2 regions of the Janthinobacterium sp. GMG2 genome follow, and region 2 is predicted to be linked to the other one. Evidence: predicted binding sites of a transcription regulator. Region 2 holds the regulator's gene; the other holds the start of a gene.

Region 1 (7,575 bases), 700 kb from region 2:
GTGCAAGTGCTGCTGGCGGCCTACCTGGCCTATACGGCCATCTTTTCCGTGTCGCCATTCGACCAGCGCTCGATCGCGCCGATTCCCGCCAGCCTACTGGTGCTGACCTACAACGTGGAAAACCTGGTCCTGGCCTGCTGTGCTTCGCTGCGTCTGCTGGCGCACCGCCGCGATGGCGGGCAAGGCCGCTTTTACCTGCTGCTGACGGTGTTTTTATGGTGCTATGCGGGCTGCGCGGCCGCGTATAACTATCTGACCCTGCATGGCGTGACGCAAGCATGGAGCGAAGTGCTGCCCAGCCTGCCGTTCCTGCTGCTGGTGCTGCTGGCCACGCGCGTCACGGCGGCGCAATCCGCAGCCGAAAATACACAGGCGCAGCAAGCCCCGCAAAAGCTGACCCTGCTGATCGACAATTTCAGTCCCATCTTCTTTACGGCCGCCCTGCTGGGCCTGGGCTTTGCCGTCATGCGCGCGCATTTCTACCTGGCGGCGGCGTCGCTGTTCGTCGCGCTGCTGGTCCACGCGCTGCGCTCGGCCACCCTGCAAAGCCGCTACATGCAAAGCGAACTGGCCTTGCGCGCCGCGCATGACAAACTGGAAAAGTTGTCGCTGACGGATGGCTTGACGGGCATCGCCAACCGGCGCTGCTTCGACCAGACATTGCAGCTGGAATGGCAGCGCGCCGCGCGCAACCATCAAGGGCTGGCACTGCTGATCATCGATATCGATTTCTTCAAAAGCCTCAACGATACCTTCGGCCACCCGTATGGCGACGCCTGCCTGGTGCGGATCGCGGCCGCCCTGCATTCCGCGCTGCCACGCGCCAGCGACCTGGCGGCACGCTTCGGCGGCGAGGAGTTTGCCGCCATCCTGCCCGCCACCGATGGCGACGGCGCGCTGGCCGTGGCGCACAAGATGCAGGAAGCGATCGCCGCGGCCGCCATCGTCCACGCGCCGTCGCGCGGCGGCCTGGTGACGGCCAGCATCGGCCTGGCACTGAGTTACGGCGGCCAGACGCCGGAACAATTGCTGGCCGCCGCCGACCAGGCCCTGTACCGGGCCAAGCAGAATGGCCGCAACCGGGTCGAAAGCTAGCCTTTCAGCTTATTGGTAATCACTTTCCATTGCGCCGGCGTCACGGGCGTGATCGACAGCCGGCTGCCTTTCTTGAGCAGCAGCATGTCTTCCAGTTCCGGCATCTGGCGCATCTCGGACAAGGGCAGCAGCGCCGTCTTCTTCACGCCGCGCACGTCGACACTGATCCAGCGCGGCTGTTCCTGTGTGGCCTTCGGGTCGAAATATTTGCCACCCTCTTCAAACTGGCTGTGATCGGGATACGCGCCGCTGGCCACTTCGGCCACGCCCGCCACGCCCGGCTGCGGGCAGCTCGAGTGATAGAACAGCACGCCATCGCCTGGCTGCATGCCATCGCGCATGAAATTGCGCGCCTGGTAGTTGCGCACGCCGAACCACGGCATGGTGTGCTGGGGCGCCGCCATCAGGTCGTCGATGCTCACTTCATCGGGTTCGGATTTCATCAGCCAGTATTGTTTCATGCAGACTCCGTATCAAAGTGACAGGCGTAAAAAAACGGTTGCGCATCAATGCTGCAACCGTTTTCAGTTGTACTACCAAGTTACTGCGAATTGGGCCCCGCCTGTGCCGCTATGCCGGCATCCCGAACCAAACGGTTCAAGGTGGTCACGTTAGTTCAATTTCGGGTTCGTCGAACGAGCGACGCTCACTCCCATCAAACAAAATTCGCAACCGATGCGCATAAATGGTTCAAGGAATATATGGCAATCGCGAACACCGCAGGGTAGACCCAAGTTTACTCCTTTGATCGCGCATCGCAAAGACAAATCGTCGCGTGCACGCTTAAAAAAGGTTTTCCTGGGGCGTCAGAGCGCTATCAAGGACAGTATGCATGGCCGAGATTTTCTGCTTCACTTCCAGGATCGTCAATTCCGACAGCGGACCTTGCGGCGACTTCACGGAGAGGAACTCCGCGGCCACGCCCAAGGCGGCCAGCACGGCGATGCGGTCGTTGCCCTTGACCTTGCCCGCGTCGCGGATGGCTTTCATTTTGCTATCGAGATAGATCGCCGCTTCGCGCAGCGCACGCTCTTCGCCGTCGCGGCACACCATGCTGTAGGACTGGCCCATGATATTGACATCGACACGCGGCATCACGCTTCCTTCTCGTTCTCGGCAATATAGGCGCCCGCTTCCGAAGCGGCTTGCTCCAGGCCGGCTTGCACCAGTTCGGGAATTTTTTCCAGCAAGGCTTCGACCCGCTCCTGCGCCTCGCGCATGCGCTGCACGTACAGCGCGTTCTCGGCGGCCAGCGCGGCGTTATCCTTGCGCAGTTGCGCGTTTTCACGGCGCAGCGCATGGGTCATTTCGGCCAGCAGGCCTATTTTGTCGGATAATTCGTTGAATTCGGAAATCATCCCGCCACTATAGGGCGGACGCTCCATGGGCGTCAATCGAATCACGCCGCTGTCACACATATTTACATCAATGCAGGTCAGTTGCCGTGAAATACACGCTTTTTCCGGCGCTTTTCGCCAAGTGCGCGCATCTGCCAGCGCCGCGATGGCAGCGTTTTACTCGTCGACGTAATCGGGTTCGATATCGAGTCCGCCATAGCGGTTTTCGCAAGAGCGGCGCGTCAGCGTCTGTTGTCCGCTCTTGCCGTCAAGCACCATCGTCAAATCGCGGCAAGTACGGCCGTAGCTACCAGGTTTGCCGTCCGTGCCCGAGGGCGTCAGGCGCACCGCCAGCGGTACCGCATTGCCCAGTCCCTTGTTGCTCCACTGGCGCGTCTTGCCATCCTCTTCATCCTTCAATGTGCGCACGGCGGCCGTCAACAGGGCTTGCTTTTCCTTGGCATTCAGCTTGGCGATGGTGACGTCGGACAGGAAAGGCGGATACACGACGGGCGCCGGATCCTTGCCCTGCACATCCCAGCGGCCGCTGTTCTGCGAACAGGTGCGGCGGCTCAGGTCCTGCGACTTGCCGCCCGCCGTGACGACGAATTTCAGGTCGCGGCAGATGTGCGCCTTCAGGCTGTGTTCCGTCATGCCGGAGTTGCTGAAGTTATATGTGACTTTGACCAGCACGCCGCGGTCGCCGCCGTTGTCCCACACGTGCGCTTCCTGGTCGTCGTCATCCTTGTTCAGATCGTTGAACAGGTCGCCCAGCAGCATTTCCTTTTGCTGCGGCGTCAGGGCGGCTACGGTGATCTCGTCGACGATGGTGGGCGTTTGCGCGGCGGCATTGCCCAGGCAGGCGAGACCGATGACAGTGGCGCCCAACAGGCGCAGGGCGGGATGGGAAGTGGTCAATGGCATGGTGTGCTTTCTGCTGCAGATAAGGATGTGTGGCGATATTGATATGCAATTACAATCATCTTATCAAAGTCCATAGTAAAACTGTGTTTCCTGTGCGTACAGGAACGCCGTTCGCCTGACGGGCATGCTAGAGTCGCGCCTGTTGCTGACGCCCGGGAACGAGGCTTGCGTTTGCGCAAACCCTGCGTAAATGCAGGCTGCGCAGAACGTCTAAGCTTATCTTCCCGGAGAATAAGCCCTTGAATAAGCCCCCTACCGTCCCTATAATTAGCACTCGTTAGTAGAGAGTGCTAACAAACTCTTTCGTAGCAATCCTCAGGACATGATGGTGTCTGCCGGGCAACAGCAGGGAACGCTACGCGGCGGGCGACGCCGCGATGCCACCACTGCCTAGCTGGCACGCACTCGATGACATGGGGTTTGCTTGACCGTTGCGGGCTGCTTTCAACGGCGGTCACTGAAAGCAGGTCTGGCGCTGTGCCAGGCATGTATTCATTTAGCAACACCTATCCATTGAACTTTAAGGAGTTTTGTATGAATCTGCGCCCATTGAACGATCGCGTCATCGTCAAACGCCTCGACCAGGAAACCAAAACTGCGTCCGGCCTCATCATTCCTGATGCAGCTGCTGAAAAACCGGATCAAGGCGAAGTCCTTGCCGTAGGCAATGGCAAGATTCTCGACGACGGCAAAGTCCGTCCTCTGGATGTCAAAGTAGGCGACCGCGTCCTGTTCGGCAAATACGCTGGCCAAACCGTCAAAGTTGACGGCGATGAGCTGCTGGTCATGCGCGAAGAAGACATCATGGCGATCGTCGTCAAGTAATTGTTTCCACGTTGTAGACAGATACATCCCGAAACTCAGGAGAATTGAACATGGCAGCTAAAGAAGTAGTATTCGGCGACGCAGCGCGCGCCAAGATGGTCGAAGGCGTCAATATCCTCGCCAACGCAGTCAAAGTCACCTTGGGCCCGAAAGGCCGCAACGTGGTTCTGGAGCGCTCGTTCGGCGCCCCTACCGTCACCAAGGATGGTGTGTCGGTAGCGAAAGAAGTTGAACTCAAAGACAAGCTCATGAACATGGGCGCGCAAATGGTCAAGGAAGTTGCTTCCCGCACCAGCGACAACGCCGGCGACGGCACCACCACCGCAACCGTGCTGGCACAAGCCATCGTGCGCGAAGGCATGAAGTTCGTTGCCGCCGGCATGAACCCGATGGACCTGAAGCGCGGTATCGACAAGGCTGTTGCAGCCACCGTCGAAGAACTGGCGAAAATCGCCCGTCCTTGCACCACGACCAAAGAAATCGCCCAAGTAGGCGCGATCTCGGCGAACTCGGACTACTCGATCGGCGAGCGTATCGCTGAAGCGATGGAAAAAGTCGGTAAAGAAGGCGTCATCACCGTGGAAGACGGCAAGTCGCTGAACGACGAGCTGGACATCGTTGAAGGCATGCAGTTCGACCGCGGCTACCTGTCGCCATACTTCATCAACAACCCAGAGAAACAAGTTGCCGTACTGGACAGCCCATTCGTCCTGCTGTGCGACAAGAAAATCTCGAACATCCGTGACCTGCTGCCGGTACTGGAACAAGTCGCAAAAGCTGGCCGTCCACTGCTGATCATCGCAGAAGACATCGAAGGCGAAGCGCTGGCGACCCTGGTTGTGAACAACATCCGCGGCATTCTGAAAACCTGCGCAGTGAAAGCCCCTGGCTTCGGCGACCGCCGCAAAGCCATGCTGGAAGACATCGCTGTCCTGACCGGCGGCCAAGTGATCGCTGAAGAAGTCGGCCTGACCCTGGAAAAAGTGACCCTGGCCGAACTGGGCCAAGCGAAACGCATCGAAGTGGGCAAAGAAAACACCATCGTCATCGATGGCGCCGGCGAAGCTGCCTCGATCGAAGCACGCGTGAAACAAGTGCGTGTACAGATCGAAGAAGCGACCTCGGACTACGACCGTGAAAAACTGCAAGAGCGCGTCGCCAAACTGGCTGGCGGCGTTGCCGTGATCAAGGTTGGCGCAGCCACCGAAGTCGAAATGAAAGAGAAAAAAGCCCGCGTTGAAGATGCACTGCACGCTACCCGCGCTGCCGTGGAAGAAGGCATCGTGCCAGGCGGCGGCGTAGCCCTGCTGCGCGCACGCGCCAACATCACGGTCAAGGGCGACAATCCTGATCAAGACGCTGGTATCAAGATCGTCCTGCGCGCAATGGAAGAGCCACTGCGCATGATCGTGCAAAACGCTGGCGAAGAAGCTTCGGTCGTCGTGGCAGCCGTACTGGCTGGCACGGGCAACTACGGCTACAACGCTGCCAACGGCACGTATGGCGACATGGTTGAAATGGGCGTTCTGGACCCAGCCAAAGTGACCCGTTCGGCGCTGCAAAACGCCGCTTCGATCGCTTCGCTGATGCTGACGACCGACTGCATGGTCTGCGAAATCGCTGACGACAAAGCAGGCGGCGGCATGGGCGGCGGCATGGGTGGTATGGGCGGCATGGGCGGCATGGACGGCATGATGTAATGTCCGGCGGCCAGTCGCGCAGGCGACGGCGCGACTGGCCGCATACGCCGGGACAGGGCTGGCAGACCAAAAGCTGTCAGCCCCTCCCCGGCGGCCCCAAAAGCCACCTTCTACGGAAGGTGGCTTTTTTTCGTCTATGAATTTGGCAAACCCGTTTGGCAAACCCGTTGGCAAGCCCGGCGATTGCCCGCCTGCCCGTTTTGCTTTAGCATGGCCGCCATCGTCGTTCTTTCTCATCCCACCATCATGCCGCCACGCGCCTCTTCTTCCAAAACCACCATCATCGCCGGCATCCTGGCCGGCTTGCTGGCCGCCGGCCTCGGCGCTTTCTACCTGCACCAGCAATCCGCGCCGCACGGTGACCATGCCAAGGCCTCAAGCAGCCAGACGACGGCGCAAGAACAGAACGCACGCGCCGTCGATGCCTTGCTGGCTTTGCCGGAAATCAAGGCCTGGTCGGCGCATATCGAAAAGGCTTCGGGCGGCCGCGCGCACGGCGCCGTGATGGAAACGTCGCCCGAGACGCGCCTCGTCGATGGCGTCGCCTGCTATCAGCTGAGCTTTTTCGAAAGCACGCCCGATGCGGCGCACCGCTGGGAAAGTTTCGTCGTCACGCCCGACGGCAAGCGCATCCTCGTCGACGACACCGTCAGCGGCGACCTGATCAGCCTGGAACAATGGCGCAAGGACAACGCGCCCATGCAGCGCATCGCCACGCAGTAACGCCCTACACCGGCGAGCCTTGCGGCGGGACGCTGGCGTTGCAGCGCAAGCTTTACTTTCTGGCATCGAAGACCGATACTCGCCCACATGCCCGCCATCACTGTCCGCCCCCTCACGCCAGACGACGCCAGCGCCTACCGCGCGCTGCGCCTGGCCGGCATCGCCGAACTGCCCGCCGCCTTCTGCACCACGCATGCGGCGGAAAGCGGCTTGCCGCTGGCACGGATAGCCGAGCGCTTGTGCACCACATCGCACCAAATAATATTTGGCGCTTTCGACAAGGAACAATTGATCGGCATTGCCGGCCTGCGCCGCGAACCGATCGCCGTCGTGCATGACAAGGCCAGCCTGTGGAGCGTGTACGTGGCGCCGCAGGCACGCGGACACGGCGCGGGACGGCAACTGGTGCAGGCCGCCATCGCGCACGCCTGCGGCGTGCCCGAACTGGCCCGCGTGCGCCTGGCCGTGGCACAGGACAACAACGCGGCATTGACCCTGTACCTGGGCTGCGGTTTTACCATGGAGGACGGTCCCGCATCGGATGGCATGCTGCAAATGCAACTGTTGCTGCCCCGCCCTGCCCGTGCAAGTGCCGAAAGTAATGTCTTTATGAAAATCAATACCTTACAAATCCCTGCGAAATAGCGGACAGGCCGTTTTTTCTGTTGCAAGCAAACGCGGCAGGCCTTAGCATCGCGGCTTACAAAAAAAACTTGGGGAGAGCCAATGTCATCGGCCGAGACACAAACCGCCACGGGCAAAATGCCCCGGCAAATACCGTACATCATCGCCAACGAAGGCTGCGAACGCTTCAGCTTTTATGGCATGCGCAACATCCTGACGCCATTCCTCATCAGCACCTTGCTGCTGATGATCCCGATCGACCAGCGCACGGGCGAAGCCAAGCACGTGTTCCACACCTTCGTCATCGGCGTGTACTTCTTCCCGCTGCTGGGCGGCTGGCTGGCCGA
Region 2 (7,575 bases):
TCAATGGCTATGCCATGGGCGGCGGGCTCGAATGCGCGCTGGCCTGCGACATCCGCATCGCCGAGGAGCACGCGCAGATGGCCTTGCCGGAAGCATCCGTCGGCCTGCTGCCGTGCGCGGGCGGCACGCAGCATTTGCCATGGCTGGTGGGCGAAGGCTGGGCCAAGCGCATGATTTTATGCGGCGAGCGGGTCGATGCGGCCAAGGCCCTGGCCATCGGCCTCGTCGAAGAAGTCGTGCCAACCGGCAAGGCTGCCGCCACGGCGCTGGCCCTGGCCGCCAAGGTGGCGCGCCAAAGCCCCAGCAGCGTGACGGCGTGCAAGACCCTGATCCAGGGCGCGCGCAGCCATCCATTGGTCAACTCCTTGCCCGACGAACGCACCCTGTTCCTGGGCCTGTTCGATACGCAAGACCAGAAAGAGGGCGTGCAAGCGTTCCTGGAAAAACGTCCGGCGGAGTGGCGCAATGGCTGAAATCTTGGCTGAAAGCACCCTGATTGATACGGTGAAGATCGAGGAGCGCGACTGTCCCGGCGGCATGAAGCTTGGCGTCATCACCCTCGATGCACCGAAGTCGCTGCATGCCCTGACCCTGGACATGATACGCGCCATCGATGGCGCCCTCGTGCGCTGGGCCAGTGACGACGCCATCGCCTGCGTGGTGCTGCACTCGTCGACCGACAAGGCCTTTTGCGCGGGAGGCGACGTACGCAGCCTGCGCTCGGCCGTTGCCGAGCAGCCAGGTATCGTGCCGAACCCGCAGGCGCTGGCCTTCTTTGCCGAGGAATACCGGCTCGACCACCGCATCCATACGTACGTGAAACCGCTGCTGGTGTGGGGCGGCGGCATCGTCATGGGTGGCGGCCTGGGCCTGATGGCGGGCGCCAGCCACCGTGTCGTAACGGAAAGCACGCGCATCGCCATGCCGGAAATCACGATCGGCCTGTTCCCGGACGTGGGCGGCAGCTGGTTCCTGGGCCGCATGCCGGGGCGCAGCGGCCTGTTCCTGGGCTTGACGGGCGCGCCGATGAACGCGGCCGACGCCCTGTTCACAGGGCTCGGCGACTATTTCCTGCGCCAGGAAGAGCGCGCCATGGTGCTCGACTCGCTGGCGCTGGCGCAATGGCAAGCCAGCCCGCAGGCGAACGGCGAGCAGCTGGGCCGCTTGCTGCGCGGTTTCTCGGCGCCAGCCTCCATGCTGCCCATCTCCGAAGTGCGCGCCAACTTCGACGCCATCGCGGCACTGACGCAAGCGCCCACCTTGCCCGAAGTGGTGGCCGCCATTGCCGCGTATGACGGCGATTCGGCCTGGCTGCAAAAGGCGGCCCACTCGCTGGCCAAGGGCGCGCCCAGTTCCGCCGCTTTGGTCTGGGCCATGCGCGACCGCACACGCCACATGAGTTTGGCGCAAGTGTTCCAGCTGGAACTGATCGTGGCCGTGCAATGCTGCGCCCATGCGGATTTCAGCGAAGGCGTGCGCGCCTTGCTGATCGACAAGGACAACGCGCCACAGTGGCAGCCGGCCAGCCTGGCCGACGTCAGCGCAACGCATCTGGACGAATATTTTGCCGCGCCGTGGACACAGCATCCATTGGCCGATTTACCCATTTAAACATTTAAGTAGTGCATAAAAATGCTCAGGGCTAGGCGCCTTGCCGAAGGCAGTACGACTAGTACGAAGAGGCAAGGCAACAACGCCATGGGCTTTTTTAGGCGCTACAGGAGACATACATGCAACATATCGCTTTCATCGGCCTGGGCAACATGGGCGCGCCGATGGCCCGCAACCTGGTGGCCGCCGGCTTCCACGTGTCCGTCTTCGACCTGGCGCCAGCAGCCGTCGCATCCCTCGTTGAAGCGGGCGCCACGGCGGCTGCTTCCGCCAGCGCGGCCGTACAGACGGCCGACGCCATCATCACCATGCTGCCAGCCAACAAGCACGTGCAGGAGCTGTACCTGGCGGCCGGCGGCGTGCTCGATTCGGCCAAGCCCGGTGCCCTGTTCATCGATTGCAGCACCATCGCGGCCGACGTGGCACGGCAAGTGGCGCAGGCGGCCAGCGAGCGCGGCTTTGCCATGATCGATGCGCCCGTCTCGGGCGGCACGGCGGGCGCGGCGGCCGGCACCCTGACGTTCATCGTCGGCGGCAGCGAAGCGGCCTTGCAGCAGGCGCGTCCATTGCTGGAAAAGATGGGCAAGAACATCTTCCATGCGGGCGAGGCAGGTGCGGGCCAGGTAGCGAAGATTTGCAACAACATGCTGCTGGGGATCTTGATGGCAGGCACGGCCGAAGCGCTGAACCTGGGCGTGGCGCATGGCCTCGATCCGAAAGTGTTGTCCGACATCATGGCCAAGAGCTCGGGGCGCAACTGGACCCTGGAAGTGTACAACCCGTGGCCCGGTGTCATGGATGGCACGCCCGCGTCGCGCAATTACACGGGCGGCTTCGGCACGGCGCTGATGCTGAAAGACCTGGGCCTGGCGCAGCAGTCGGCCCTGTCGGCAAACGCGCCCACGCCGTTGGGCGGGCTGGTGCGCCAGTTGTACCAGATGCATGCGCAAGCCGGTTATGCGCAGCAGGATTTCTCCAGCATCGTGCAGATGCTGCAGCCGGACTTGAATAAACCCGCTTGAGGAATTTTGGGCAAAAAAAAGCCCGCTGGTAAAAGCGGGCTAAATCCAATTCTTGGAAGAGTTGGAGGAGACAGATGCATTATGCTGCATCGCCACATATAACTCCAATTTATCTTTCGAATATCAACTATATATTTCAGTGATATCTCTTCCTGGCAGCTGCGTCGCGGCTGCCAGCGTTACTGCGTTAGCCCGGATTGCAGGCGATCTGCACGGTGGTCACGTTCGCTTCGCCCATCACGCCGACGCCAGTGTTGGGCGCCACGCTGCATTTCAAGCCGGTTGGCTGGGTAAATACGCTGATGCCATACTTGTCGCCATCGGCAACACGCGATGCCAGGGTGAAGGTCGTGCTGCCCTTGGCCACCGTGGTTTGCGCATTGCCGTTGATCAAGACCAGGCCGTCGGCTGTCAGGCCAGTCACCGTGCCGCCAACCGTGTAGCTATTTTGCGTGCACACGACCGCTGCCTGGATGCTCAGGTAATGACCGGCCGAACCGGTCCCGCCACTGATGGCGCAAGTCATGTGGGCTGGCTGGGTCTGCACGGTGATGTTGTAGTCGGTGCCATAGTCGATGCGCTTGGCAAAGGTAAACGAGGTCTGGCCGGCTTTGACCGGGAGGGGGACGCCGCCGTTGGCCAGGACCAGGCCGTCGGTGTTCAAGTTGCTGATGGTGCCACTGACATCATACGAGGCCTTGCCGCCGCAAGCAGCCAGTCCCAGGGTCAACAGCAGCGCGGCGAGTGGGCGCAGGCAGGATAACTTCATGTATTTCTCCAATCCAATATAGTGGTGACGAATCGCGTGGCTTACTGCGCCGTGCAGTTCAGTGTGGCGCCGGTCGTGGCGGCTGAGCCCATGGTCCCGACGACATCGCGGCCGTTGGCGCTGGCAGAGCCCACGAAACTGCACGTCTGGCCCGCTGGATACGTCGCTATGGAAATATTGTAGGCGATGCCGTCATTGACAGCCGGGAATGTATAGCTCGTGCTGCCTTTCAGCGGGCTGGTGCTGGCGTTGCCAATGGCCAAGGTCAAGCCGTCGGCGGTCAGGCCCGTGATCGTGCCGCTCAGCGGGTAGGTATTGGTCGTGCAAGTCACCAGGGCAGTGGTCACGGTATAGCTCGATGCCTTGCCTGCGCTATTGGTAATCGTGCACACGGCGCCTTTGGGCTGTTGTGCGATGCTGATGTCGTAGCGGTCATCGGTGTTGACCAGCTTGGTGAAAACAAACGAGGTCTGGCCTGCGGAGACCGGCAAGCGTTCGCCGTCATTGAGGAGAATCAGGCCGTCTTTTGCCAGATTGGACACTTGGCCACTCAGATACAGGTTGCCGCCGCTGCCGCCGCAGGCTGCCAATGTGACGGCGCAAGCCGCCGCCAGCATCGAGCGCAGGTACAAATTTTTCATACATTCTCCAAAACGAATTAGGTTGGGTAGCGCAACGCGGACGCTGGCGCCGCATTGGAATGGCGCCTATTTTAGTCTATCTGGCAAGCTGAATGATCTTGCCTTGTATCACCCTGTAACAATTTTTCGCCGGGAAGCGCTGGCCCGGCCCCATTTCACGGGGGCGCAGCCATGCCGGTGGCAGCGATCGGTGCGACAATAGATGCAGGCTGCGCACTGTGGCGCGGCATCCACCGTGAATCCCATGTCCCTTGCTCCTGTAAAACCTGCCGTGCCGCCCAAGGCCATCCTGTTCGACCTCGACGATACTCTGTGGCCCATCGCGCCCGTGATTGCCGCCGCCGAAACCCTGCTGCACGACTGGCTGGCCACGCATGCGCCCAAGGTGGCGCAGCAGTTTTCCATCGAGGTGCTGCGCCAGCACCGGCTAGCCATGCTCAATGAACAACCGCATTTTCATGGCAACCTGATCGAGTTGCGCCGCGCGGGCTTGCTGACCGCCTTCGAGGCCGCCGGCGAGGATCCGGCCCTCGTCGATGGCGCCATCGCGCAGTTCCTGGCGGCGCGCCATCGCGTCCAGCCGTATGACGATGTGTTGCCTGGCCTGGCCTGGATGGGCCAGCGCATGCTGGTCGGCTCCATTTCGAATGGCAATGCGGACCTTGAAATTATCGGCCTGGCGCAGCATTTCAAGGTATCGATCGCCGCCAGCGATTTCGGTGTGGCCAAGCCCGACGCCAGCATCTTCCTGGCCGGTTGCGCCGCGCTGGGCGTGGCGCCCCATGAAGCCGTGTATGCCGGCGACGATCTGTATTTCGATGTGACGGGGGCGCAAGGGGCGGGCATGCGTGCCGTGTGGATGAACCGCAAGGGTGGCGACGCCCACCTGGCCGCCGGCGTGCAGCCCGACGCCATCTGCGCCAACTTTGATGAATTGCTGCTGTGGCTGCAGGGGCAACTGGAAGATTGATCGCCGCCGGGCGGACGAACGTGCATAATAGGCGCTGTTGATGCACGTTCGGCCGCTTTCGTTGCCGCTTGCTTAATAAAATACTTGCTTAAATAAAACACCATGCAACTCGATACACGTGCCCAAACACTGCTGAAAGCCCTGGTCGAGCGATATATCGCCGACGGCCTGCCGGTCGGTTCGCGCGCCTTGTCGAAAATTTCCGGCCTCGACCTGTCGCCAGCCACGATCCGCAACATCATGGCTGACCTGGAAGAGCTCGGTTATGTGTCCAGTCCGCATACCTCGGCCGGACGCATCCCCACGCCGCGTGGCTACCGCATCTTTGTCGACACCTTGCTGACTGTCCGGCATCTGGACGAGCATCTGGTGGAGTCGCGCATGCGCCTGCAGACGCCGCAGCCGCAAAAAACCATCGCCAACGCGGCGCAGATGCTGTCGTCGCTGTCGCAGTTTGCCGGCGTCGTGCTCAGCCCGCGCCGCGAATCCGTGTTCCAGCAAATCGAATTTCTGCGCCTGTCCGAAAAACGCATCCTGCTCGTCATCGTCGCGCCCGGCGGCGACGTGCAGAACCGTTTATTGCTGACGGAGGCCGACTATACGCCGGCGCAACTGGTGCAATCGGCCAACTACATCAACCAGAACTATGGCGGCCTGTCATTCGACGCCGTGCGCGTGCGCCTGCAGGGCGAGCTGCGCCAGTTGCGCGACGACATGGGCAGCCTGATGCAGGCGGCCGTGGAGGCTGGCAGCGAGGCGATGGCCGACCATAGCGACGACATGGTGATTTCCGGCGAGCGCAACTTGCTCAGCGTGAGCGATCTGTCATCGAATATGCATTCGCTGCGCCAGATGTTCGATATGTTCGAGCAAAAAACGGGCTTGATGCAGCTGCTCGACGTGTCGAGCAAGGCGACGGGCGTGCAGATTTTCATCGGCGGCGAATCGAACCTGGTGCCGATGGATGAAATGAGCGTGGTGACGGCGCCGTATGAAGTCAACGGCAAGATCGTGGGAACGCTGGGAGTGATCGGACCGACGCGCATGGCTTACGAGCGCGTCATCCCGATTGTCGATATCACGGCCAAGTTGCTGTCAAGCGCGCTCAGCCATCATTGATCGTACTGCCTGATGCGCCAGCCGCTCCATGGGAGCGGCCGGAACGAATCAGGCGGTTTTGTGCGGGCAAGCCGTCTTGGTGCAGTTGCCGTAGATGGCCAGCGCGTGTTCGGCGATCTTGAAGCCGCGCTCTTCGGCCACTTTTTGCTGGCGGATTTCGATTTCTTCGTCGAAGAATTCTTCGACCCGGCCACAGTCGAGGCACACCAGGTGGTCGTGGTGGGAGCCTTCGTTGAGTTCGAAAATCGCCTTGCCGGTTTCAAAATGGTTGCGGTTGAGCAAGCCTGCCTGTTCGAATTGGGTCAGGACGCGGTAGACAGTTGCCAGGCCGACATCCATATTATCGGCCAGCAGAATCTTGTAGACGTCTTCCGCCGTCAGGTGGCGTACCGGGCTACTCTGGAAGATATCGAGTATCTTCAGCCGTGGCAGGGTGGCTTTCAGGCCGCTTGCCTTGAGATCACTAGGATTGTTACTCATGTTTGTTGCTCGTATGTGGGTCAGGTGCTTTATCATATAGCGTTTTAGCGGGGAGTGCCAAAATATGCATTTTTTGGCAGGCCGGCCACTCCTGGCGTTTTGTTCATCAAATTGAGGTCATTTATGCGCGTAACACCGGCTGTATTGCCATCTCTCTGGCACCGTATTTCATTCCGAGCACCAGTCGTGGCAGGCATGGTCTGTGTCGCGCTGGCCATGTCCGGCTGCGCCAGCCGTGGCATCCTTGGCGAAAAGCCGGCAGCTGCTCAAAAAGAAGGCAAGGAACTGGTCCCCGAACAGGGCGCACAAACGACCACTATTACGCCGCTGCAAAAATTCATGTGGTTTTTCTCGCCCTATCGTCCTGACATTCAACAAGGCAACTTTGTCTCCGAAGAGATGCTGGCCCAGTTGAAAGTGGGCATGACGCGCGACCAGGTGCGTTTCGTCCTCGGCACCTCGCTGCTGACCGATATCTTCCATGCCGACCGCTGGGATTACCCATTCCGCCTGGCCCGGGGCAGTGGCGAAACCACCAGCAGCCGCGTGGTTGTGTACTTCGGCAAGGATGGCAAAGTGGAACGTTTCGAAGGCGGCAACTTGCCGACGGAGAAAGAATACATCGACCGTATCGCCGGTCCGTCGCCATTCGCCAAGGTCGCCAAGGCCGACGTGCCTGCCGCCGTCGTGCCATCGCCCGTGGCGCCAAGCGCCGTGCCGGTGCCGGCCGATGCCGCCCCCGCTATTCCTGTGAGCAAGCCTGAAGTTGCCCCTGCACCCGCAACGGCGCCTGCCGCCGAGCCGGCACCTGCACCTGCTGCCGAACCCATCAAATAAGCTGTTGTAAGAGAATAAAATGACTGAACTGAAAATCGCCATCGCTGGCGCCAGCGGCCGCATGGGCCATATCCTGATCGAAGCGGTCAGCAACGCGCCCGACGCCGTGCTCGCTGGCGCGCTCGA

What was found. The regulator HrcA, encoded in region 2, represses chaperone genes, less so after heat shock. The targets are predictions, from matches to a motif close to TTAGCACTCNNNNNNNNNGAGTGCTAA.
Region 1: a site for HrcA is predicted at 3,624-3,650, ahead of groES (co-chaperone GroES). Genes of this name have one in related genera too.

What each region holds. Positions count from the first base shown of each region.
Region 1 is NZ_JAXAWA010000001.1:830,278-837,852, reverse strand. Features, by position in the region: gene SKZ59_RS03760 (GGDEF domain-containing protein) at 1-1,095, shown strand, start outside; gene SKZ59_RS03755 (EVE domain-containing protein) at 1,092-1,556, opposite strand; RNA gene ssrS (6S RNA) at 1,647-1,824, opposite strand; gene SKZ59_RS03745 (cell division protein ZapA) at 1,879-2,190, opposite strand; gene SKZ59_RS03740 (hypothetical protein) at 2,190-2,453, opposite strand; gene SKZ59_RS03735 (hypothetical protein) at 2,610-3,356, opposite strand; gene groES (co-chaperone GroES) at 3,891-4,181, shown strand; gene groL (chaperonin GroEL) at 4,232-5,881, shown strand; gene SKZ59_RS03720 (hypothetical protein) at 6,092-6,604, shown strand; gene SKZ59_RS03715 (GNAT family N-acetyltransferase) at 6,692-7,249, shown strand; gene SKZ59_RS03710 (oligopeptide:H+ symporter) at 7,367-7,575, shown strand, end outside.
Region 2 is NZ_JAXAWA010000001.1:126,920-134,494, forward strand. Features, by position in the region: gene SKZ59_RS00545 (enoyl-CoA hydratase) at 1-473, shown strand, start outside; gene SKZ59_RS00550 (enoyl-CoA hydratase/isomerase family protein) at 466-1,611, shown strand; gene mmsB (3-hydroxyisobutyrate dehydrogenase) at 1,731-2,633, shown strand; gene SKZ59_RS00560 (hypothetical protein) at 2,821-3,402, opposite strand; gene SKZ59_RS00565 (hypothetical protein) at 3,444-4,043, opposite strand; gene SKZ59_RS00570 (HAD family hydrolase) at 4,288-5,013, shown strand; gene hrcA (heat-inducible transcriptional repressor HrcA) at 5,116-6,132, shown strand; gene fur (ferric iron uptake transcriptional regulator) at 6,181-6,612, opposite strand; gene SKZ59_RS00585 (outer membrane protein assembly factor BamE) at 6,808-7,449, shown strand; gene dapB (4-hydroxy-tetrahydrodipicolinate reductase) at 7,469-7,575, shown strand, end outside.